One region of the Paenarthrobacter sp. TYUT067 genome, then DNA from elsewhere that is predicted to be linked to it. Evidence: riboswitches for the same ligand, from Rfam matches in the RefSeq annotation. Region 1 holds a riboswitch; the other holds the start of a gene.
What was found. Region 1 has a riboswitch for glycine ahead of gcvP (aminomethyl-transferring glycine dehydrogenase). Riboswitches for the same ligand answer to the same signal wherever they lie in the genome.
Positions count from the first base shown of each region.

Region 2: it holds a riboswitch for glycine, as region 1 does, so the genes downstream of both, gcvP (aminomethyl-transferring glycine dehydrogenase) here and gcvP (aminomethyl-transferring glycine dehydrogenase) in region 1, are expected to answer to the same signal.

Region 1 covers NZ_JAMOIT010000016.1:120,742-132,556, reverse strand. The annotation lists gene MOD31_RS15395 (cyclodeaminase/cyclohydrolase family protein) at 1-435, shown strand, start outside; gene MOD31_RS15390 (MFS transporter) at 520-2,070, opposite strand; gene MOD31_RS15385 (TetR/AcrR family transcriptional regulator) at 2,144-2,683, shown strand; glycine riboswitch at 2,777-2,874, shown strand; gene gcvP (aminomethyl-transferring glycine dehydrogenase) at 3,055-5,901, shown strand; gene gcvT (glycine cleavage system aminomethyltransferase GcvT) at 5,915-7,063, shown strand; gene gcvH (glycine cleavage system protein GcvH) at 7,387-7,773, shown strand; gene MOD31_RS15365 (L-serine ammonia-lyase) at 7,947-9,359, shown strand; gene MOD31_RS15360 (hypothetical protein) at 9,401-9,652, shown strand; gene MOD31_RS15355 (DNA/RNA non-specific endonuclease) at 9,668-10,489, shown strand; gene MOD31_RS15350 (peptidoglycan bridge formation glycyltransferase FemA/FemB family protein) at 10,598-11,686, shown strand; gene MOD31_RS15345 (peptidoglycan bridge formation glycyltransferase FemA/FemB family protein) at 11,797-11,815, shown strand, end outside.
Region 2 covers NZ_JAMOIT010000031.1:6,872-18,686, forward strand. The annotation lists gene mscL (large conductance mechanosensitive channel protein MscL) at 1-100, opposite strand, end outside; gene speB (agmatinase) at 233-1,228, opposite strand; gene MOD31_RS20805 (MFS transporter) at 1,225-2,607, opposite strand; gene MOD31_RS20810 (PucR family transcriptional regulator) at 2,771-4,300, shown strand; glycine riboswitch at 4,375-4,473, shown strand; gene gcvP (aminomethyl-transferring glycine dehydrogenase) at 4,623-7,475, shown strand; gene gcvT (glycine cleavage system aminomethyltransferase GcvT) at 7,487-8,632, shown strand; gene gcvH (glycine cleavage system protein GcvH) at 8,717-9,100, shown strand; gene glyA (serine hydroxymethyltransferase) at 9,097-10,419, shown strand; gene MOD31_RS20835 (L-serine ammonia-lyase) at 10,757-11,815, shown strand, end outside.

The DNA.
Region 1 (11,815 bases):
GCCCTGCAACTAGCCGATGACGACGCTTCCGCTTCCAATGCCTTCGGCGCCGCTTTCCGCCTGGATCCCGGACCTGAACGCGAGAAGGCCATCCATCAAGCCTCCGTCGATGCCGCTAAGGCATCCGCGGTGCTCGGGGAGCGGGCCATTGATGCCATTGAAGACCTCGGGTGGCTCGCCGCCAACGGAAATCCTGCGCTGATCGCCGACGTCGTAGTGGGTTTCGGGGCACTCCGGGCAGCCATAGCCGGGGCCCGAACCAACGTAAGCTTCGACCTCGCATCCCTGACCTCCGCCGGCGCCACGCTGCAGGAAGTCAGGGAACAACACCCGGAGTTGTGGAACACAGTCAGCCAGCTCAGCGAAGCCCTCGACAGAATCGACCAACTGACTGCCGGCGTCGACAAGAAAGCGGCGCCGACCGAAGCCTTGTGAGGCCCGGTTTGCATGGCAAGTCCCTACGGAACCATGCAGAGCGGGCCTCACAACGGCATTACTGCGCCTTCGGCGCTCTGCCTATTACTGCGCCTTCGGCACACGCCGGAGCACGACGGCGGCGAGCACTGCCGCGCCAGCCATCAGTACCAGCCCAATCGCCGCAGTGATGTGGACGCCGGACTCGAAAGCTGTCCGGGCGGCATGTGTGAGCGCCTCCGACAATGGAGCCGGAAGAGCGCCCGCCGCATCAACAGCACCGGCGAGGGTTTCACCGGAATTCCCGGCGGCCTGCTCGGAGATGCCGTCCGGCATGATCAGGTTGTGCTGGTAGGACGCCGTGAGGATGGAGCCAAGTACTGCCGTTCCCAGGAGCGACCCCAGCTCGTAGCCGGTCTCGGAGATGGCCGAGGCGGCGCCGGATTTGTCGGCCGGCACCGATGCCAGGATGAGGTCATTTGAGATCGTCTCCGCCGCGCCAACCCCCACGGCCAACACGGTGAGCGCCGACAACAGGAACACGGGGCCGCTGCCGTGATCGCCCACTACGACGATCAGATAACCCACAGCGCTGAGCGTCAGGCCTGCGGCCACAACGAACCCTGGCCGCACGCGCTTGACCAATGGCACCACCAGTAGTCCGGCGATGACCGTGGCCAGGAGGGCGGGAATCATGGCGATACCGGCCTCCATAGGGGACTGGCCCTCAACAAGTTGCAAGTGCTGTGCGAAGAAGTAGATGAAACCCGTCATGGAGAACAGGGACAGCACGTTCGCCACGATGGCCGTGCTGAACACCTTGTTCTTGAACAAGGCAACATCCAACATGGGGTTCTCGATCCGCTGCTGGCGACGCACGAACAGAATGCCCATCACCACGCCAAAGCCCATGAAGGCTGCTGCGGAGGCTCCGAAACCGTGAACCGCAAATTCCTTGATCCCGTATACGAACGGCGCCATGGTGACCACGGAGAGGAGAATACTGCGCACATCCACACGTCCAGGGTTGGAGTCCATGGACTCCGGAATCAGGACCCGGCCGAAAGCCAGCAGGGGGAGAAGTAGGAATGCTGCAACCAGGAAGACGGCGCCCCACCAGAAGTGCTCCACCAGCCAGCCGCCAAAGATCGGGCCAAGGGCGGCGCCACCGGAGAACCCGGCTGCCCAGACAGCGATCGCCAAGCGGCGACGGTTGGGGTCGGTGAAGATGTTCCGGATCAAGGACAACGTGGACGGCATCAACATGGCGCCGAAGACACCAAGACCGGCGCGCCCGGCGATCAGCCATTCAGCGGACGGCGCGAATGCTGTAGCAGCCGACACCGCCGCGAAGCCCGTGCTGCCGATCAGCAGCAGCCGCCGTCGTCCGATCCTGTCGCCCAAGTTGCCCATGGAGACGAGCAGTGCTGCGAGGACCAGCGGGTACGCATCAACAATCCACAGCAACTGCACGCCACCGACATTCAGGGAGCGGGCAATCTCCGGCAAGGCAAAGGTGAGCGCGGTGTTGTCGACGGCCACCAGCAGCACCGGAAACATCAGGAGTGCCAAGGCCGTCCAGTCGCGCCACGGTGCCGCTTGGCCCTTGACGGGGTGAGCGGAACGGGGTGCTTGGGTTGAGGACGGCGAGAACATGGATTCAACTATACCGTCCAGACGGTACAGTTTCAACTATAGCCCCCATGAACCTTTAGGGAATGATGGATACATGCCACGAAAACCAATTGCCCGGGACGCCGTCCTGGATGCCTTTGAAGCCCTCCTCATAGAAGTAGGGGAGCGGGCTGCCACACTAGACGCCGTCGCCAAGCGCGCAGGGGTGTCCAAAGGCGGACTGCTCTACCACTTCCCCAACAAGGAAGCGCTGATTACGGCCCTTTTGGAGCGCCTGGACCTGCTGGCCGATGAAGATACTGAACTCATGAAGGCGGCGCCGGATGGTTCAGCGGCATACTTCATCAGGTCCTCTCTCTGGGCAGATACGCCCATGGACCGGGCATTCGTCGCCGCTACCAGGCTGGCTGAGGTGGCTCACGAGGAAACCCGCCGCAGGTTTGCCGCAATTCAACAGCGGTGGCTTGACGTGCTGGCAGAAGACGTCGGACCCGAGGTTGCCAAGGCTGTCAGCTATATGGGCGACGGACTCTATTTCAACGCGATCTTTGAAGGCGGCCAGGAGGGCGGCAATGCCGGGCGGGAGGCCGACGTCGAAATCCTTCTGGGGGTCCTTGAACGCCTGCGGAAGTAGCAGCTCATCCATTTGCTGCTGAGGCCCGAGCGTAGGACAATTAACTCTTGTGGCGTGCCCTACATGGTGCCCATACACAATTGAACATGCCTTTGATCTGCGGCGGGAGAGTCCTGCAGGCAAGTGATGCAGGCGCCGTAGGAGCAAACCCTCCCCAGGAATCTCTCAGGCCCACGCACCGCCGCGGCGAGGCAACTCTGGAAAGCAGCAGGTACTCAGCCTATCCACGGGCGAACGGGTATTGTGCTCACCGACGGTGCAAGCGATGGTTGTTCACGCAACGCGCGGAAACTCTCAGGTCCAATACAGAGCGGGGAGGAACCCAGCCGCTGTGGCGTACCCAAACGCCGCCCAAGTAATGGAGTTCCTTCGTGACGGTTAGTTCTGCCTCCACCACCTTCGTCGATCGGCATATCGGCGCCCGCCGCCAGGCCGACATTGAGACCATGCTCAAGTCCATCGGCTACGACACCGTCGATTCGCTGGTCGACACCGCCGTCCCGAACGATATCCGCCAGGATGTTGCGCTCACCCTGCAAAACGCCCTGAGCGAAGTTGAGGTTCTTGCCGAGCTCCGCAAGCTCGCCTCCAAGAACAAGACTGCCGTTCAGATGATCGGCCAGGGCTACTACGACACCGTGACGCCGCCGGTGATCCGCCGCAACATCCTGGAATCTCCGGCTTGGTACACCGCCTACACCCCCTACCAGCCGGAAATCTCGCAGGGCCGCCTCGAAGCGCTCCTCAACTTCCAGACCATGGTCCAGGACCTGGTTGGCCTGCCGATCGCCAACGCCTCCCTGCTGGACGAAGCAACTGCCGTGGCCGAGGCCGTCCTGATGATGCGCCGCGCCAACAAGAACAAAGCTGCCCAGGATGGCAAGACCGTCCTTGACGCCGACTGCCTGCCGCAGACCATCGCGATCGTGAAGGGCCGCGCGGAAGCGCTTGGCTTCGAGGTTGAGGTGGCCGATCTGTCCCTGGGCCTCCCGGAAGGCACCATTAACGGCGTCGTCCTGCAGCAGCCCGGTGTCTCCGGCCGCGTGTTCGACCACTCCGCCGTCATCGCCGCAGCCAAAGAACGCGGCGCACTGGTCACCGTGGCTGCAGATCTTCTGTCCCTGACGCTCATCACCCCTCCGGGTGAGCAGGGCGCCGACATCGCCGTTGGTTCCGCGCAGCGACTGGGCGTTCCGCTGTTCTTCGGCGGCCCGCATGCTGCGTACATGGCCGTCCAGAAGGGGCTGGAGCGTTCCATGCCCGGCCGTCTGGTTGGCGTTTCCAAGGACGACGCCGGCGTCCCCGCCTACCGCTTGGCGCTGCAGACCCGAGAGCAGCACATCCGCCGCGAGAAGGCCACCTCCAACATCTGTACTGCGCAGGCGCTCCTGGCCATCGTCGCGTCGATGTACGCCGTTTACCACGGCCCTGAAGGCCTGAAAGCGATCGCGGAGACCGCGCACGGTCACGCCCGTACCCTTGCAGCGTCCCTGAAGGCGGCCGGCGTCGAGGTCCTCCACGGTTCCTTCTTCGACACCATCACCGTCCACGTCCCCGGTAAGGCTGCGGAGATCGTGGCCGCCGCTGAGGCCAAGGGCATCAACCTCCGCGGCGTTGACGCTGATTTGGTGGGCATCTCTGTAGACGAGACCACTACATCTGAGATTGTCGGCGGTCTCCTTGAAGTCTTTGGTGCTTCGGTAACCGAAACCGCTGAAGGCTTCGCCCTGGAATCCTCCGTGGAGCGCACCAGCGATTTCATGCAGCACCCGGTGTTCAACACGCACCGCTCCGAAACCCAGCTCCTGCGCTACATCCGCAAGCTCTCTGACCGCGACCTCGCGCTGGACCGCACCATGATTCCGCTGGGCTCCTGCACCATGAAGCTCAACGCTACGGCAGAGATGGAAGCCATCTCCTGGCCGGAATTCGCCTCCATCCACCCGTTCGCACCGGACTCCCACACCGAGGGCTGGCGTGAACTCATCGGCGACCTCGAAGCCCAGCTGACCGAGATCACCGGCTACGACCAGGTTTCCATCCAGCCCAACGCCGGTTCTCAGGGCGAGCTCGCGGGCCTGCTGGCGATCCGCGGCTACCACCTGTCCAACGGCGATGATCAGCGCAACGTGTGCCTCATTCCTGCTTCCGCGCACGGCACCAACGCTGCCTCGGCAGTGCTCGCCGGCATGAAGGTAGTGGTTGTTGCCACCGCTCCGGATGGCACCATCGATCACGTTGACCTCAAGAACAAGATCGAAGCTAACCGCGACGCTCTCTCCGCCATCATGATCACTTACCCGTCCACGCACGGTGTGTACGACGCCGACGTCCGCGAAGTCTGCGACGCCATCCACGAGGCCGGCGGCCAGGTGTACATCGACGGCGCCAACCTCAACGCGCTGGTTGGCTTGGCCCAGCCGGGCAAGTTCGGCGGCGACGTGTCCCACCTGAACCTGCACAAGACCTTCTGCATCCCGCACGGTGGTGGTGGACCGGGCGTTGGCCCGGTAGCGGCGAAGGCACACCTGGCGCCGTTCATGCCCGGTGATGCCGCGTCTTGGACTGAGGGCAACGACGTCCCGATTTCCGCATCCCGTTTCGGTTCTGCCGGCGTTCTGCCGATTTCCTGGGCGTACGTGAAGCTCATGGGCGGCCAGGGTCTCACCGAAGCCACCAAGTCCGCGTTGCTCGCTGCGAACTACATCGCTTCACGCCTCAACGAGTACTTCCCGGTCCTCTACACCGGCGAAGGCGGACTTGTTGCCCACGAGTGCATCCTCGACCTCCGTGAACTGACAGCCAAGACCGGCGTCACCGCTGAGGACGTTGCCAAGCGCCTCATCGACTTCGGCTTCCACGCACCCACCCTGGCCTTCCCGGTAGCGGGAACGCTCATGGTGGAGCCCACCGAGTCCGAGGACCTTGCGGAGATCGACCGCTTCATCGAAGCCATGATCGCCATCCGTGCCGAGATCGACCAGGTTGCCCACGGCGACTTCTCCGTGCAGGATTCCCCGCTCCGCCGCGCACCCCACACGGCTGCCGCCGTCGTAAGTTCCGATTGGGACCGTTCCTACCCGCGTGAGCAGGCCGCCTTCCCGGTCCACCACCTGAAGCAGGACAAATACTTCCCGCCGGTGGGTCGCATCGACGGCGCAGCTGGCGACCGCAATCTGGTCTGCTCCTGCCCGCCAATCGAAGACTTCGAAAACTAAGGGGTTCCGGAAAATGACTGAGAAATACACAGCCCTTTACGAAGAGCACAAGAAGCTCGGCGCGTCCTTCACCGACTTCGGGGGCTGGCAGATGCCCCTCAAGTACTCGTCCGAACTGGCCGAGCACCACGCCGTCCGCAAGGCCGCAGGCCTGTTCGACCTCTCCCACATGGGCGAAGTCTGGGTCACCGGTCCCGAGGCCGCCGCGTTCCTGGACTACGCCTTGGTAGGCAAGATCTCCGCCATGGCCGTCGGCAAGGCCAAGTACACGCTGATCTGCCAGGAAGACGGCGGCATCATCGATGACCTGATCGTCTACCGCCGGGCCTCTACCGAAGAAGGCTCGGACAAATTCCTGGTGGTACCGAACGCAGGCAACGCTGCGGTTGTGGCGTCCGCGCTGCAGGAGCGCGCCGCCGGTTTTGACGTCGTAGTTGAAGACGCCTCCGCTGAGACCTCGCTGATTGCCGTGCAGGGTCCCCTCGCCGAAGCCATCCTGCTCCGCCTGGTGCCCGCCGAACAGCACGCACTGGTCACCGAACTCAAGTACTACGCGGCGGTGGAAGTACCGTTCACGTTCGACGGCGGCACGCAAGACCTGCTGCTCGCCCGCACCGGATACACCGGCGAAGACGGCTTTGAGATCTTTGTGGCCAACGAATCAGCTGCCGCACTGTGGCAGGCGATTGCGGCTGCCGCGAATGAAGGCGAACTCACCCCAGCCGGCCTCGCCTCCCGCGATTCCCTGCGTCTCGAAGCCGGAATGCCCCTCTATGGCAACGAGCTCTCCCGTGAAGGCAACCCCTTCGCAGCAGGACTCGGTCCCGTAGTGGCATTGTCCAAGGAAGGCGACTTCGTCGGCAAGGACGCACTGGCTGCACTGAAGGCCGACGGCGCCGGCTCCACCAGCGGACGGAAACTCGTTGGCCTGAAGGGCCTCGGTCGCCGTGCCGGACGCAGTCACTACCCGGTCCTCAAGGACGGCGCAGTGATTGGCGAAGTCACCTCCGGCCAGCCCAGCCCCACGCTCGGCTACCCGGTAGCGTTGGCGTATGTCGACGTCGCTTTTGCTGAGCCGGGCACCGCGCTGGATATTGACCTGCGCGGTAAGAGTGAGCCGTTCGAAGTCGTCGCACTGCCGTTCTACAAGCGGGTTCGCTGAATCAGTCGCCTTCGGCCGGCGGGTCCGACCTCCTCTGCATGCTCGGTCGCATGTGCGCCCGCTGAGCGGACGCGATGCTCCACGGGGGCCACGCCGTCCGGGTTCCCTGGCCGAGCTTGCGAGGCGAGGGGGACGGTGGGGAGCATGCTGCCGGAGGCCGGACTCGCGTGGCCGTGCGGTGGGGGAGCGGATTCCGGAAGCGTGCGTCAAAGCGACGAAGGAGCAGCACGCGGAGGAATTCGGTGCCACACCGCCAGGCCAACCACTCAGACGGCCCACACGCGACACAATTAGATGTAGCCACTACACGTAAAGGAAACAGAATGCCCAAAGTAGCGCCCGAACTTCAGTACTCCGACGAGCACGAGTGGGTTTCACGCGGAGACGGGAACTCCGTGTCCGTTGGTATCTCCGAGGTTGCCACCGACGCACTGGGTGACATCGTGTACGTCGACCTCCCCGAGGTTGGTTCCTCTGTAACTGCTGGCGAGACCTGTGGCGAAGTTGAGTCCACCAAGTCCGTCTCTGACCTGTACTCGCCGGTCACCGGTGAGGTCACCGAGATCAACGACGCCGTTGTATCCGACCCCGCCCTGATCAACAACGATCCCTACGGCGCCGGTTGGTTGTTCAAGGTCGCCGCTGAGTCCGAGGGCCCGCTGCTCTCGGCTGAGGAATACGCCTCCAAGAATGGCGGAGACCTCTCCTAACTCCCACCCCGACCGAGTCCGATTCGGGGGTTCGCTGCGGGCTGTGCCGTGCGCACGGCATGTTCTGCAGCTAGACCCCGAATTGGGCGCCGGGCTGACCGGCACACGGGGGGCGGCCCTCCGGTAGGACCATCTGCCGGACCGTTTTCAAGCTTTGTTAAGGAATCCCGACCATGGCTGTTGGCGTTTTCGATCTGTTTACTGTGGGTATTGGCCCGTCGAGTTCTCATACTGTGGGGCCGATGCGGGCCGGGGCGGTGTTTGCCCGGGAGCTCAAGGACGCTGGTGTCCTGGGTTCGGTGGCTTCGCTGCGGGTTGATTTGTATGGTTCGTTGGCTGCGACGGGCCGGGGGCATGGGACCATGACGGCTACGTTGCTGGGTTTGGAGGGTTATCACCCTGAGCTGATCCTGCCGGACGAGGTTGAGGAACGGCTCGCTGCGATCGCCGAGACGGGTGTGCTGAATCTGGCTGGTGCTTCGGGTGGGGGTGTGGAGTTGCCGTATGCGGTGGAGGATATGGTTCTTCATCCGTTGACGGTGTTGCCGCGGCATACGAATGGGATGAAGTTTCAGGTCTCTGATGCTGAGGGGAACGTGGTGCGGGAGGCGACGTTCTTTTCGGTGGGTGGTGGGTTCATTGTCCGGGAGGGTGAGGAAGACGCGGCTCTGGAGGATCTTGAGGAGTCGAAGAAGGAGTTGCCGTTGCCGTTTAGGACGGCGGCGGAGTTGATGGGCCGGTGTTCGTCCAAGGGGTTGGGCATTAGCGACATCATGTTCATCAATGAGCGTGCCAGCAGGTCTGAGGAGGAGATCCGTGAGGGTCTTCTGCATATCTGGTCCGTGATGGAGGCCTGTGTTGAAACGTCGTTGAAGCGTGAGGGTGTGTTGCCCGGGGGTTTGAAGGTTCGTCGTCGTTCTCCTGATTGGTTGGAGCGGCTCCTGAAGGAGGACAAGGACCGGAATGATCCGAAGTATTGGCAGGAGTGGGTGAACCTGATCGCGTTGGCGGTCAATGAGGAGAACGCTTCCGGTGGCCGGGTGGTAACGGCGCCGACTAATGGTGCGGCGGGCATTATTCCGGCGGTGTTGTATTACGCGTTGAACTATGCCCCGGGCATGGACAAAGCTACCCAGCAGGACCGGGATGATGTGGTGGTGAAGTTCCTGCTCGCTGCTGGTGCTGTGGGGGTTTTGTATAAGGAGCAGGCGTCCATTTCGGGTGCTGAGGTGGGGTGTCAGGGTGAGGTGGGGTCGGCGTCGTCGATGGCTGCTGCCGGGTTGGCGGAGGTGATGGGCGGTACGCCGGGTCAGGTGGAGAACGCGGCGGAGATCGCCATGGAGCATAATCTGGGGCTGACGTGTGATCCGATCGGGGGGTTGGTGCAGATTCCGTGTATTGAGCGGAACGCGATCGCGGCGGCGAAGGCCATCAACGCGGCGAAGATGGCGTTGTGGGGGGATGGGACGCATCGGGTGTCGTTGGACGAGGTGATCGTGACCATGCGGGAGACGGGCAAGGACATGTCCCATAAGTACAAGGAAACCGCGATGGGCGGCCTGGCCGTCAACGTCGTCGAATGCTAATTCTGTAGGCTGTGGGTTCACAACTGTCTCTGGGGGACCGTATGAATGATCAAGTAAATCCCATTGTTCCCACGCTTTGGGAAGCCGCAGTGGTGGGGGCCGGGCTAGTGTCACTGCTTCTGTTTGTAGCTGCCCTGATCCTGGTACTTCGCACTAAGTCCTTCTCACCGGGCGTTCGGTTCGCGTTGGCGCTATTGGCGCTTGCTGTGCCCGTCGCCGGCCCAGTGGCGGCCGTTGTGGTGGCACTTCTTGAGCAGCGAAGGGCCCGGCGCCCCATTACTGTCAGCCCCTGATGTCATGCTGTATCCATGAGCGGGGGATACAGCAGGGACTTTCTGCGGACACGGCTTGAACTGCCCAGTCCGTCGGCAACCACCATTCTTTTGGACTACACCCACTTCTCCGTGCGGTTCCGGGTTGCCCGGAAGCTCGCGGCAATTGTGGGAGTGAACATCAACGGCAAGGAACTGGTGCCGCTGGCCCGTGAGGGGTCATGGCGTGTGGATGACAGAATCCCCCGGGAGCAGCAGGCCGGCCCGGATCTGTACAAGAACAATGCGTTTGATCGCGGCCATCTGGTCCGGCGCCTGGATCCGGTGTGGGGCGATTCAGCAACGGCGAAGAAAGCCAATCAGGACACCTTTAGTTACACCAATGCGGCACCACAAATTGATGACTTCAATCAGGGCAAGGAGCTCTGGGTGGGGCTCGAAGACCACGTTCTTGGCCATGCTGATGCCTATGACGCAAAGCTGAGCGTGTTCACGGGGCCGGTGTTTGTCGATGACGACCCCGTATATCGGGGTGTTCAGATCCCTCGAAAGTTTTGGAAAATTGCGGCATGGACCAACGACGCCAAGCTGGCCGCCGTCGGCTTTGTCCTGGACCAGTCACCCATGCTGGGCAAGGTGGAGCTGAAGAAGGCAATCGTCCAGCGGCTCCTTGAGGGCGAGCCACCGCCGCTGGGCCCCTTCAGGACGTTCCAAGTGCCCATCGGGCAGATAGCGGATCTGACCGGGCTCAGCCTCAGCAGGCTGATCAATGCGGATCGGCTTGTGAGCGGCCAGCGGGAATCCGGCGTGGAACCCAGGGCCATAGAGCTGGAGAGCATGGAGCAGATCAGGCTCTGAACCGTGGTGATCCAGCAGAATCGGGCGATATCCACATACCCCGATAGACTTGGGGCTGCATGTCCGCATGCGCACTACGCTTTTGAACACTGCACCAAAACCCTGAGATTGGACACGGCCACCTTGCGAGAATTTACCGCCCGCTTTGCCACCGCCGAGGAAATCGATAACTGGGACAAGCACGTCACGGCAAATCCGAACGGCGGCAACATGCTGCAGTCGGACGCCTACGCGGCGGTCAAGGACGGAAACGGCTGGCTCGTCCGGCGGCTCGTCGTGGAGACTCAGGAGTACTCCAGCTACAACCTGCTCCTGGAGAAGAAGTTCCCCGTAATGGGTCGGCTCTGGTACCTGATCAAGGGACCGGACGTCCTGGAGGTCAGTGACATTCAGCCGGCCCTGAAAGCAGTGGCCGCGCTGGCTCGCGAGAAGAAGATGAACGTCTTCAGCATCAAGATCGAGCCTGACATTGTGGACTCGGCTGAGGCCGTGGCAGAACTTAATGCCGCCGGACTGGTCAAAGCTCCCAACATCCAGTCCAATGACTCCACGGCTCTGCTGGATATCTCCGCGCCGGCCAATGAAGTCCTCCGCAGCATATCCTCGCGTGCCCGTAATGCCGTGCGTAGGGCGGAGCGTGAAGGCTGCGAGGTAGTTCAGGCCGAGCCGGGTGAGGACAGCTACCGCAAGCTCTACGCCCTCATGCGGAACACCATGGACGCTAAAGGCTCCATGCCGCTGCGGAGCTACGAGTACTACTCCAGGTTCTGGGAAGAGTTCTGCAGCCGTGGGCAGGGCCACTTCTTCTTCGTATATGAGGACGGCGCACCTAGCGTTGGTGCATTCGTCATCAATTACGGATCGAAAGCGACGTACAAGGACGGCGGCTCTACCCAGAACCGCAAGCAGTACGGCGACTCCCATCTGGTCCAATGGGCAGCGATCCAGCGTATGCAGGAGCTCGGTTGCGTGGAGTACGACTTCTGCGGCACACCCTCTGCTGACCGGATCAAGGACAAGAGCCACCCCCTGTACGGACTGGGATCGTTCAAGACAAGCTTCACCAAAACCGTGACGGACTTCGTGGGTTGTTATGACCTTGTCCTGGGCCCCGTCCGCCACAAGCTGTGGCTCAAGGGCGCTGAGAAGGTGTTCAGAAGGCTCGAAACCAGGCGTACCGGCGGTCAGTTCTACTGACGGCCACCCGCAGCCAGCACGCCAAATTCAGGCCCGCCCCGGCCACCAACGGGTGCAATCTACTTTTAGGTGAGGTAATTTCTTTGACTCCGATTGAGGCTGGAACCGACATGGAATTCGTGATTCTCA
Region 2 (11,815 bases), on a different contig from region 1:
AGGCTCCGACAAGAGCGGTGAAGGCACTGCCGATGACGACGGCAATGGCCAGCTCAATCACGTTGCCGCGAAGTATGAAGTCCTTGAAACCCTTAAACATGGATGGTCCTCCGATTGGGTGCGGGTGTCTGCCTCAGCAGAGATCAAACTACCACTCCGGGGTTTCACGTGGGGGTCAAGCGGTGTCTTTGGCCGCCGGACCCCCACTGGATTCCAGCTTGGGCGTTCCGGATCAGGCGGACGTTGCTTCCAGATCGCGCTGGGAAACCCTTGCGCCCTTCCCTCTGTTCACCATGAGAGCCAGCAGGTCGAACACCACGGTTGCCGCGGCCACGCTGGTGATGTCGGCGTGGTCATAGGCGGGCGCTACTTCAACGACGTCGGCGCCTACGATGTTGATGCCGTTCAGGCCGCGGAGCAGTGCCAGAAGTTCGCGGGAATGCAGTCCGCCCATTTCAGGCGTGCCAGTGCCCGGTGCGTAGGACGGATCCAGGACGTCGATGTCGATGGAAACGTACACGGGAGTATCGCCCAACCGCTGCTTGACCTGGTCAATGGCCGCCGGGACGCCGATGACATCCAGGTCAGAACAGCGAATGATCTGGAAGCCGAACTCGTGGTCCTTAAGGAAGTCGTTGCGATCGTAAACCGGGCCACGGATGCCTACATGCATGGATTTGTCTTCAATCAGGAGCCCCTCTTCGAAGGCCCTGCGGAAGATGGTCCCGTGAGTGACCGGCTGGTCAAAGTAGGTGTCCCACGTGTCCAGGTGGGCATCGAAGTGAAGCAGTGCAACGGGGCCGTGCACTGTGTTGAGGGCCCGCAACATGGGGAGGGCAATGGTGTGGTCGCCGCCGATGGAGATCAATTTCTTGTCCTGGCTGATCAGCGGGCGGGCCTGCTCCTCGATCTCGCGCACTGCCCGGCTGATGTCGTAGGGCGTACACGCGATATCGCCGGCATCCACTACCTGGACTTCGTTGACCGGCTCGACGTCCAGCTCGGGGTGGTATCCGGGGCGCAACAGGCGGGAGGCCTCGCGGACTGCGGCCGGGCCAAACCGGGCGCCGGGACGGTAGGAGGTACCGCCGTCGAACGGGACGCCGACGATCGCGATGTCGTAGTCGGGAACGCGATCGATCTGCGGCAGCCTCGCGAAGGTACCCAATCCTGCGAAGCGGGGAACCTTGGTGGCATCGACGGGGCCAATGGGCTGGTGAGTGGTCATGACAGGGATCCTTCGGTTACTTTGTGGGACTCCGGGGTGCCCGGCTTCTTTTTACTGGTGAGTTCTGAGAGGGACTTGTTGGCCGTTTCCGGCGCGAGCAAGAACGTCGCTATCAGGCCAGCCAGAGAGATGACGGCGCCGATGAGCAGGGAACCGGCGGCACCAAAGCTCACAATGGCGATGGGCATCAAGTACGTGCTGGCCGCCGAGCCGATGCGGCTGATTGCCGTGCCGAAGCCCACTGCCGTTGCGCGGACCTCCGTAGGGAAGAGCTCGTTGGGGTAGACAACTTCGAGGAAGCTGGAGGCGCCGGAAGCCAGCGCGAAGATCGCCAACGCGATGAACAGCGGTGCGGCCTGGACGTCGGGAATGAAGGCCGGGATGGCGAGTGCCACCACGATGACGCCGAAGCTCCAAAGGAGCAACTTGCGTCGACCTATTCTTTCCACGAGCCAGAGGCCGGGAATGCCACCCACCACGAACAACATGGAGATCAGGAACGATCCCCCGTAGAGGTTGGCGTCGCCGTGCATCCCGAAAGATGCCAGAAGGTCCGGGGCGAACGTGTAGACGGCGAAGAGCGGGATCACCTGGGCCGTCCAGAAGATGGAGACAAACAACGTGCGCTTCCAATACTGGCCCCTGAAGATATCCAGGAACCGGCCCTGCTTGGCGGGACCCTCGCTGTCAGAAGCGATATCGCTCAGCCCGTATTGCTGCCCGTAGACCTTCTTGATGACTGCGTCAGCCTCATCACGTCGGCCTCGGGAGAGCAGCCAGCGAGGCGACTCTGGGGTGCCGAGACGGCACAGCAGGGTAATGATGGCGAAGATCGCAGGGCTGGCGACCATCCAGCGCCAGGCGTCCGGACCCATGTCCCGAAGCAGATAACCGACGGCGTACGCGACGGCCGCGCCAACGGCCCAGACCACGAAGGTGGCGCCCAGCAGACGGCCGCGGTGCTTCTTCGGCAGGAACTCTGCCAGAAGGGAGGTGGCGATGGGGTAGTCGGCGCCAATGGCCATTCCAAGGAAGAAGCGGCACAGGACAACCTGCCACACTTCGGTCGCGAAGCCGTTCAAGAGGGAGAAGACGGCCAGCGCGATGAGATCGGCTATGTACATCTTGTGCCGGCCGATCTTGTCGGTGAGCCACCCAAAGACGGCACCGCCGAAGAAAATGCCCACTAAGCTGGCCGCGCCGATCAAACCGATTTCAGCCGTGCTGAGCTGCAGCCCCGGCGTCATGGTGATCAGGGCGATGCCGATGATGGATAGGGCATACCCATCAATGAACGGTCCGCCGGAGGCGAAGAACGTCAGCTTCTTGTGAAACGTGGTCAGTGGGGCATCGTCAATGAGGTTGCTTGTTGCGCTCATTGCAACCCTCTCTCGTGAGTGCTCTTGGGGAGCGGGGGGAGTAAGTACTTCAATTCTTGGTGACCCGCGTCACTCCGGCTATCTGCACTTTGAATACAAATGATGAAGTCTCTTATACCTTTGTCTAAAGCGCCCCATCAACGTACAGAACAGGAGTCCACCAATGGCAATCACCGTCGCCGAACTCGTCGCCGAGCCGCAGCTTGGCCTCACGCTCCTGGCCGGATCTGGCGGCGCCGACAACCGCATCACGTGGGCCCACACCTCGGACCTGCCACGGCTCTGGGAATGGGTCACAGGCGGCGAGCTCATGATGACCAATGGCCTCTCGATTCCAGCTGACGCTGACGGGCAAGTGGCGCTCGCCGAAGCCTTGATGGACTCCGGCGCCAGCGCCTTGGCCATCGGCGAGAAGATGCACGCGCCGCCCCTGACCGCGGAATTCCTGGCCGCTTGCGACAGGCTGCCGTTGCCCCTGCTCAACATCCCGTATCCCTTGCCGTTCATCGCGATCGCCCGCTCGGTTGCTGAGGCGTCGTTGGTGGAAGAATCCCGACGACTCCGGCAGACAGCGCGGGTCTACGATCTACTCCGGACTGTCGGCGCATCCGAGGATCATTGGCAGAGCCTTGTCCAGCGGCTTGCCACGGAGCTCGACGCAGAGCTGTTCGTGGTGGACCGCCGCTGCCTGCATCCGTGGCATCCCGAAGGTCAGCGGCTCCCGGACTTCCTGGCCGACGAATGGGCCCCGCTTCCCGGCCGGGTCTCTGTGGCCGGCAAGAACTTCCAGTGGCACCGGATCCGCGGCAGGCACGTGCTGACCATGGACATTCCCACCCATGCAAACGCGCTTCTGGTGGTGCTGCCCAACAGCGAACCGCACCCGGACGCCGTCGTACTTCTCCATGCCGCGACCGTGCTGGGACTGCAGCTTTCGCGCATCGTCCTGTCGTTGGAAGGCCGCCACCGGCTGGCCGGCGAGTTCCTGATGCAGGCCATGGAGGGACGCCTCGGAGTGGCCGAGATGGAGAGCCGGCTGACGGCTTTTGAGGTGCCGGCCCGGGATTTCGTGCTCGCCTCCATGTCGGCGGACGCTGCCAGGGAATTGGACGCTGTCAAGCAAGCGGACGACGGCGGTGGGCTGGCTGGCGTGCACATCGAACTGTGGCGGCACGGGGTTGCGTCAGCGTCCTTGAAGCGGAACAACAGGCTGCATGTGGTGGTCCCAGCTGATGCGGACGACGACGTCCTGGCGCACTGCGCCGGCGCGGAAACCGTCATCGGCATCAGTGCCCCGGCCGCCGTTGCGGGGCTGCAACGGGCTCTTCAGGAGTCCCTTTGGGCTCTCGGCTCGGCCAAGGCCAACAAGCTGGACGTCGCCCACTATGCGCAGGGACCATCGTGGTTGGGCATGACGGGTTTTGAGGAAGGAACGGCGCTGGTCCGGCGACTGCTGGGCCCAATTTTTGACTACGAGCAGAGCCAGGACGGCGATCTCATCGTCACCTTGCGGACCTATCTGAACTCGCAGCGTTCCTGGCAAAAGACGGCTGCCGCCCTGTTCGCGCACCGGCAAACAATCATCTACCGCATACGAAAAATCGGTGAGCTGACGGGGCTGGACATGGGTGAGACCTCCACGGTGGCGCAACTCTGGTTCGCGTTGCAGATTCACGAGACCATGCACCAGTAGCCGCACCTTGCTTGCGCTTTTTCGAAACTACCCGCTATGGTGTGAAGCGTGTCACTCAGGTGGCGCAACGCTTTTGATCTGCGGCGGGAGAGTCCTGCCGGTACATCCAGTCAGGCGCCGTAGGAGCAAATCCTCCCCAGGAATCTCTCAGGCCCATGTACCGCCGCGGTTAGGCAACTCTGGAAAGCAGTCCGGGCAACCGGGCTCACCGACGGTGCAAGCAGGAGACCATCCCTGCGGAATCTCTCAGGTCCAATACAGAGCGGGGAGGAACCCCACATCATCGTGGCGCTCAGTGGGCGCCTGAATCATGGAGTTCCTCTTGACTGTTAAATCAACCCCCACCGCCTTCGCGGACCGGCATATCGGCGCCCGTCGCCAGGCCGACGTTGACACCATGCTCAAGGCCATCGGCTACGACTCTGTCGACGGCTTGGTGGACGTCGCGGTCCCCGATTCCATCCGCCAGGACACAGCGCTGAAGCTGAACGATGCCCTCACCGAGGTGCAGGTCCTCACAGAGTTGCGCAAGCTGGCTTCGAAGAACAAGACCGCCGTGCAGATGATCGGCCAGGGCTACTACGACACCGTCACGCCCCCGGTTATCCGCCGCAACATCCTCGAAGCTCCCGCTTGGTACACGGCCTACACCCCGTACCAGCCGGAAATTTCCCAGGGCCGCCTTGAAGCACTCCTGAATTTCCAGACCATGGTGCAGGACCTCACGGGGCTGCCTGTTGCCAACGCTTCGTTGCTGGATGAAGCCACCGCCGTTGCCGAGGCCGTGTTGCTGATGCGCCGGGCCAACAAGAACAAGGCTGCCAAGGACGGCAAGACTGTCCTGGACTCCGACCTCCTCCCGCAGACCATCGCGATCGTGAAGGGACGTGCCGAGGCGTTGGGCTTTGAGGTTGAGATCGCGGACCTGTCGGCCGGACTTCCCGACGGCGACATCAATGGCGTCGTCCTGCAGCAGCCGGGCGTTTCGGGCCGAGTCTTCAACCACTCCGGCGTCATTGCCGACGCGAAGGAACGCGGCGCCCTGGTAACGGTTGCCGCCGACCTTCTGGCGCTCACCCTCATCACGCCCCCGGGTGAACAAGGTGCGGACATCGCCGTCGGAACCGCGCAACGCTTCGGTGTGCCGCTGTTCTTCGGCGGCCCGCACGCTGCCTACATGGCCGTCCGCGAAGGCATGGAGCGCACGCTTCCCGGCCGCATCGTGGGCGTCTCCAAGGACAACGCCGGCGTTCCTGCCTACCGCCTGGCACTCCAGACCCGCGAGCAGCACATCCGCCGCGAGAAGGCCACGTCCAACATCTGCACCGCTCAGGCTCTGCTCGCGATCGTCGCCTCGATGTACGCCGTGTACCACGGTCCCGAAGGCCTGAAGGCGATCGCCGAAACAGTCCACGGGCACGCCCGTGTTTTGGCTACAGCACTGCAGAAGGCCGGCCGCGAACTCGTCTCCGAGGCCTTCTTCGACACCCTCACCGTCCGCGTTCCCGGCAAAGCTGACAAGGTCATCGCCGCCGCCGAAGCCCGCGGCATCAACCTGCGGCTCATCGACGCGGACACCGTTGGCGTTTCCGTTGATGAAACCACGACGCCGGAGGTCCTCTCCGCGGTGGCCGTCGCCTTTGGTGCCGGTCCAGTAAGGGACGCCGCAGGGTTCGAACTGCCCTCTGAAGTGGTCCGCACCTCCGATTTTCTGCAGCATCCGGTGTTCAATACGCACCGTTCCGAGACGCAGCTGTTGCGCTATATCCGCAAGCTGTCCGATCGGGACCTCGCGCTGGACCGAACCATGATCCCGCTGGGCTCGTGCACCATGAAGCTCAACGCGACCGCCGAGATGGAAGCGATCTCGTGGCCGGAGTTCGCTTCCATCCACCCGTTCGCTCCCGACCACCAGACGGCCGGTTGGCGTGAACTGATCACCGACCTCGAGGCCGACCTCACGGAGATCACCGGCTACGACCAGGTCTCCATCCAGCCCAATGCCGGTTCGCAGGGCGAGCTGGCCGGCTTGCTGGCGATCCGCGGCTACCACCTGTCCCGTGGCGACGAGCAGCGCACTGTCTGCTTGATCCCTGCTTCGGCTCATGGGACCAATGCTGCCTCGGCTGTGCTGGCCGGCATGAAGGTTGTTGTGGTGGCTACGGCTGCCGACGGCACTATTGATCATGCCGATCTGACGGCCAAGATCGAGGCCAACAAGGACGTGCTGTCCTGCATCATGATCACGTACCCGTCCACGCACGGTGTGTACGACGCCGACGTCCGCGAGGTTTGCGACGCGATCCACGCAGCCGGCGGCCAGGTCTACGTTGACGGCGCCAACCTCAACGCCCTGGTTGGCTTGGCCCAGCCGGGAAAGTTCGGCGGCGACGTGTCCCACCTGAACCTGCACAAGACCTTCTGCATCCCGCACGGTGGCGGTGGACCGGGCGTTGGCCCTGTTGCTGCGAAGGCACACCTGGCTCCGTTCATGCCAGGCGATGCGAACAAAGCGACGCACGAGGAAGGACACGGGGTGGCCATCTCGGCGTCCCGCTATGGTTCTGCCGGCGTTCTGCCGATTTCCTGGGCGTACGTGAAGCTCATGGGCGGCCAGGGTCTCACCGAAGCCACCAAGTCCGCGCTGCTCGCAGCCAATTACGTTGCCTCCCGCCTGGATGAGCACTTCCCGGTTTTGTACACGGGCGAGGGCGGACTGGTAGCCCACGAGTGCATCCTGGACCTCCGCGAGCTGACCGCACGCACGGGTGTCACGGCCGAGGACGTTGCCAAGCGCCTCATCGACTTTGGCTTCCACGCTCCCACGCTCGCGTTCCCGGTTGCGGGGACGCTCATGGTGGAGCCCACGGAGTCGGAAGACCTTGCCGAGATCGACCGCTTCATCGAAGCCATGATCACCATCCGTGCCGAGATCGAACAGGTGGCCGGTGGTGATTTCACTGTTGAGAAGTCGCCGCTGCGCAACGCGCCGCACACGGCTGCCGCCGTCGTGAGTTCCGACTGGGACCGTGACTACCCGCGTGAGCAGGCCGCCTTCCCGGTCCACCACCTCAAGCAGGACAAGTACTTCCCTCCTGTTGGCCGCATCGACGGCGCCGCCGGTGACCGCAACCTCGTGTGCTCCTGCCCGCCCCTCGAAGATTTTGAAAACTAAGGACTCCCCACATGTCTGAGAACTACACCGCTCTCTACGAGCAACACAAAAAGGCCGGCGCGTCCTTCACCGACTTCGGCGGCTGGCAGATGCCCCTCAAATACGAATCCGAGCTCGCCGAGCACCACGCAGTCCGCAAGTCGGCAGGCCTGTTCGACCTCTCCCACATGGGAGAAGTCTGGGTGTCCGGCCCCGACGCGGCTGCTTTCCTGGACTACGCGCTGGTGGGCAAGCTGTCCGCCATCGCGGTGGGCAAAGCCAAGTACTCACTGATCTGCAACGCCGACGGCGGCATCATCGACGACCTCATTACGTACCGCCGCCCCTCCGAAGAAGGCGTGGACAGGTACCTGGTGGTCCCCAACGCGGGCAACGCGGAGGTGGTTGCTTCGGAGCTGCTGGCGCGCGCAGCCGGCTTCGACGTCGTGGTGGACAACGCCTCAGCCCAGACCTCACTGATCGCCGTACAGGGTCCCAACGCCGAGGCCATCCTGCTGACCCTCGTCCCGGCCGAACAGCACGCCCTGGTCACTGAATTGAAGTACTACGCGGCCGCGGAGGTGGGCATTACTTTCGACGGCGGCACCCAGGACCTGCTTCTTGCCCGCACTGGCTACACCGGCGAGGACGGCTTCGAGATCTACGTCCCGAACGTCGATGCGCCTGGCCTCTGGGAAGCATTCCTCGAGGCAGGCGAAGGCCACGGACTTATCCCCGCCGGACTCGCAGCCCGTGACTCCCTGCGCCTGGAAGCAGGAATGCCCCTCTACGGCAACGAGCTCTCCCGCCACATCAACGCCTACGCCGCAGGCCTGGGCCCCGTCGTTTCCCTGGCCAAGGAAAGCGACTTTGTGGGCCGCGACGCGCTCACGGCTATCAAGGCCGCGGGCGTCGGATCCACCCTCGGCCAGAAGCTCGTGGGCCTCAAGGGCACCGGTCGTCGAGCTGCCCGCGGACACTACTCCGTCCTCAAGGACGGTTCCCTGATCGGCGAAGTCACCTCCGGCCAGCCAAGCCCCACGCTCGGCTACCCGATCGCGTTGGCGTATGTCGACGTCGAACATTCAAAACCCGGCACGATGGTGGACGTCGACCTCCGCGGCAAGGCAGAAGCCTTCGAGGTTGTTCAGCTGCCGTTCTACAAGCGCCAAAAATAGGAGTTTTTGTACACATAACGCCCCGATGAGGCCCTTTTGAGGGCATCAACTGTACAAAAACTCGAAGAGAGAGAAGGAATTGAAATGAGCAAGGTAGTTGCTGAATTGAAGTACTCGGCTGAGCACGAGTGGGTTGCCGTCGATGGGGACGGGCCGGTGGGGATCGGGATTTCCGCGGTTGCCGCTGATGCCTTGGGCGACATTGTGTATGTGGACCTGCCCGAGGTTGGTTCCACTGTGACCGCGGGGGAGACCTGCGGCGAGGTGGAATCCACCAAGTCCGTGTCCGATCTGTACTCGCCCGTGACGGGGGAGGTGACCGAGATCAACGACGCCGTTGTCAGCGATCCGGCGCTCATCAACAACGATCCCTACGGTGCAGGCTGGCTGTTCAAGGTGGCCGCAACGGAAGAAGGGCCGCTCATGTCGGCCGAAGAATACGCTGCAACGAACGGTGGAGAACTGTGAACCCGGTATCTGTAACTGACTACCAGCAGGTGGTGTCGGCGTCGTTGGACGCACAGCTCGCCGAGCTGGACCCCGAGATCGCTGCGAAGATCGACGACGAACTGGGTCGCCAGCGCGACGGCCTGGAAATGATCGCGTCCGAGAACCACACAGCCGTCGCTGTGATGCAGGCTCAGGGCTCGGTGTTGACCAATAAGTACGCCGAAGGTTACCCGGGCAAGCGTTACTACGGTGGCTGCGAGCACGTAGACGTGATCGAGCAGCTGGCCATCGACCGGATCAAGTCCTTGTTCGGGGCCGGGTACGCGAACGTGCAGCCGCACTCCGGAGCGCAGGCCAACGCCTCGGTGATGCACGCGCTGATCAAGCCCGGCGACACCATCATGGGGTTGAACCTCGCCCACGGCGGGCACCTGACGCACGGCATGCGCATCAACTTCTCCGGCAAGCTCTACAACGTGGTCCCGTACGGCGTTCGCGAGGATACGCACACCGTGGACATGGCCGAGGTTGAGCGCCTGGCGCAGGAACACAAACCGGCACTGATCGTTGCCGGCTGGTCCGCATACGCGCGGCAGCTGGACTTCGCTGAATTCCGCCGGATCGCTGATTCTGTGGGCGCTTACCTGATGGTGGATATGGCCCACTTCGCCGGGCTGGTGGCCGCCGGGCTGCACCCGTCCCCGGTCCCGCACGCGCACGTCACCACGTCCACCACGCACAAGACCCTCGCCGGTCCGCGCGGCGGCATCATCCTCTCCAACGACGCCGACATCGCCAAGAAGATCAACTCGGCCGTGTTCCCGGGCCAGCAGGGCGGACCACTTGAGCACGTCATCGCGGGCAAGGCTGTCGCGTTCAAGATTGCCGCTTCGGAGGAGTTCCGTGAGCGCCAGGAACGCGTCCTGGCCGGTTCCCGCATCCTCGCCGAGCGCCTGATCCAGGAAGATGTGGCAGCCAAGGGCATCTCCGTGGTGTCCGGTGGAACAGATGTGCACCTGGTCCTCGTGGACCTGCGCAACTGCGAACTCAACGGCCAACAAGCCGAAGACCGGCTTGCCGCGATCGATATCACCGTCAACCGCAACGCCGTCCCGTTCGACCCGCGCCCGCCCATGGTCACCTCCGGCCTCCGCATCGGCACCCCGGCGTTGGCTACGCGCGGATTCGGCGAAGCAGCCTTCCGGGAGGTCGCGGACATCATCGCCGAAGTGTTGATCGCCGACGCCGATGCCGACCTTTCCGGGTTGAGGCGCCGGGTTGATGTTCTTGCGAAGGCGCACCCGCTGTACCCGGGTGTCGCTAACCTCTCGCAGTAGCCCGGCGGGTTCGCCCCTCGGGTTCGCCTGTTGGATTCGCTCGGGTTGCCAGGTCCACAGGGGCCGACGTTCCACTCACCAGTGTTGGGGCCGGGCGCGCTTGTCCGTTTGCTTGGGAGATTATTCCTGGCCGATTCGGGGGTTCCCTGCGCAGTATGCCGTGCGAACGGCATGTTGGGCAGCGAACCCCCGGAATGGCGAGGCGCGGTGCCGAGGGGCGGCGTCGGAGGGGGCAGTCGGGCTCGTGGTTGGTGGTTGGTGTTTGGGGTTTGAGGGTCCGCTCCGTTTGTTGGGGGCGGGGCGGGTTCTATTCGTTGTACGTCGTTAGGAAATGACCATGGCCGTTGGGGTCTTTGATCTGTTTACTGTGGGTATTGGCCCGTCGAGTTCTCATACTGTGGGGCCGATGCGGGCTGGGGCGGTGTTTGCCCGGGAGCTCCGTGAGTCCGGGGTGCTCGAATCCGTTGCAGGCTTGCGGGTTGATCTCTACGGCTCCTTGGCCGCCACGGGCAAGGGACACGGGACGTTCACAGCTGTCTTGCTTGGACTTGAGGGCTTCGACCCCGAAAAGATCCTGCCCGCTGAGGTAGAGGAGCGGCTGGCATCCATTGCTGACACGGGCAAGCTCAATCTGGCCGGCGGGATCCTCCTCGACTACACCCTGGAGGATATGGTTCTTCATCCGTTGACGGTGTTGCCGCGGCATACGAATGGGATGAAGTTTCAGGTCTGTGATGCTGAGGGGAACGTTCTCAGGGAGGCGACGTTCTTTTCGGTGGGTGGTGGGTTCATTGTTCGGGAGGGTGAGGAAGACGCGGCTCTGGAGGATCTTGAGGAGTCGAAGAAGGAGTTGCCGTTGCCGTTTAGGACGGCGGCGGAGTTGATGGGCCGGTGTTCGTCCAAGGGGTTGGGCATTAGCGACATCATGTTCATCAATGAGCGTGCCAGCAGGTCTGAGGAGGAGATCCGTGAGGGTCTTCTGCATATCTGGGCCGTGATGGAGGCCTGTGTTGAAACGTCGTTGAAGCGTGAGGGTGTGTTGCCCGGGGGTTTGAAGGTTCGTCGTCGTTCTCCTGATTGGTTGGAGCGGCTCCTGAAGGAGGACAAGGACCGGAATGATCCGAAGTATTGGCAGGAGTGGGTGAATTTGATCGCGTTGGCGGTCAATGAGGAGAACGCTTCCGGTGGCCGGGTGGTGACGGCGCCGACTAATGGTGCGGCGGGCATTATTCCGGCGGTGTTGTATTACGCGTTGAACTACGCCCCGGGCATGGACAAAGCTACCCAGCAGGACCGGGATGATGTGGTGGTGAAGTTCCTGCTGGCTGCCGGTGCTGTGGGTGTGTTGTATAAGGAGCAGGCGTCCATTTCGGGTGCTGAGGTGGGGTGTCAGGGT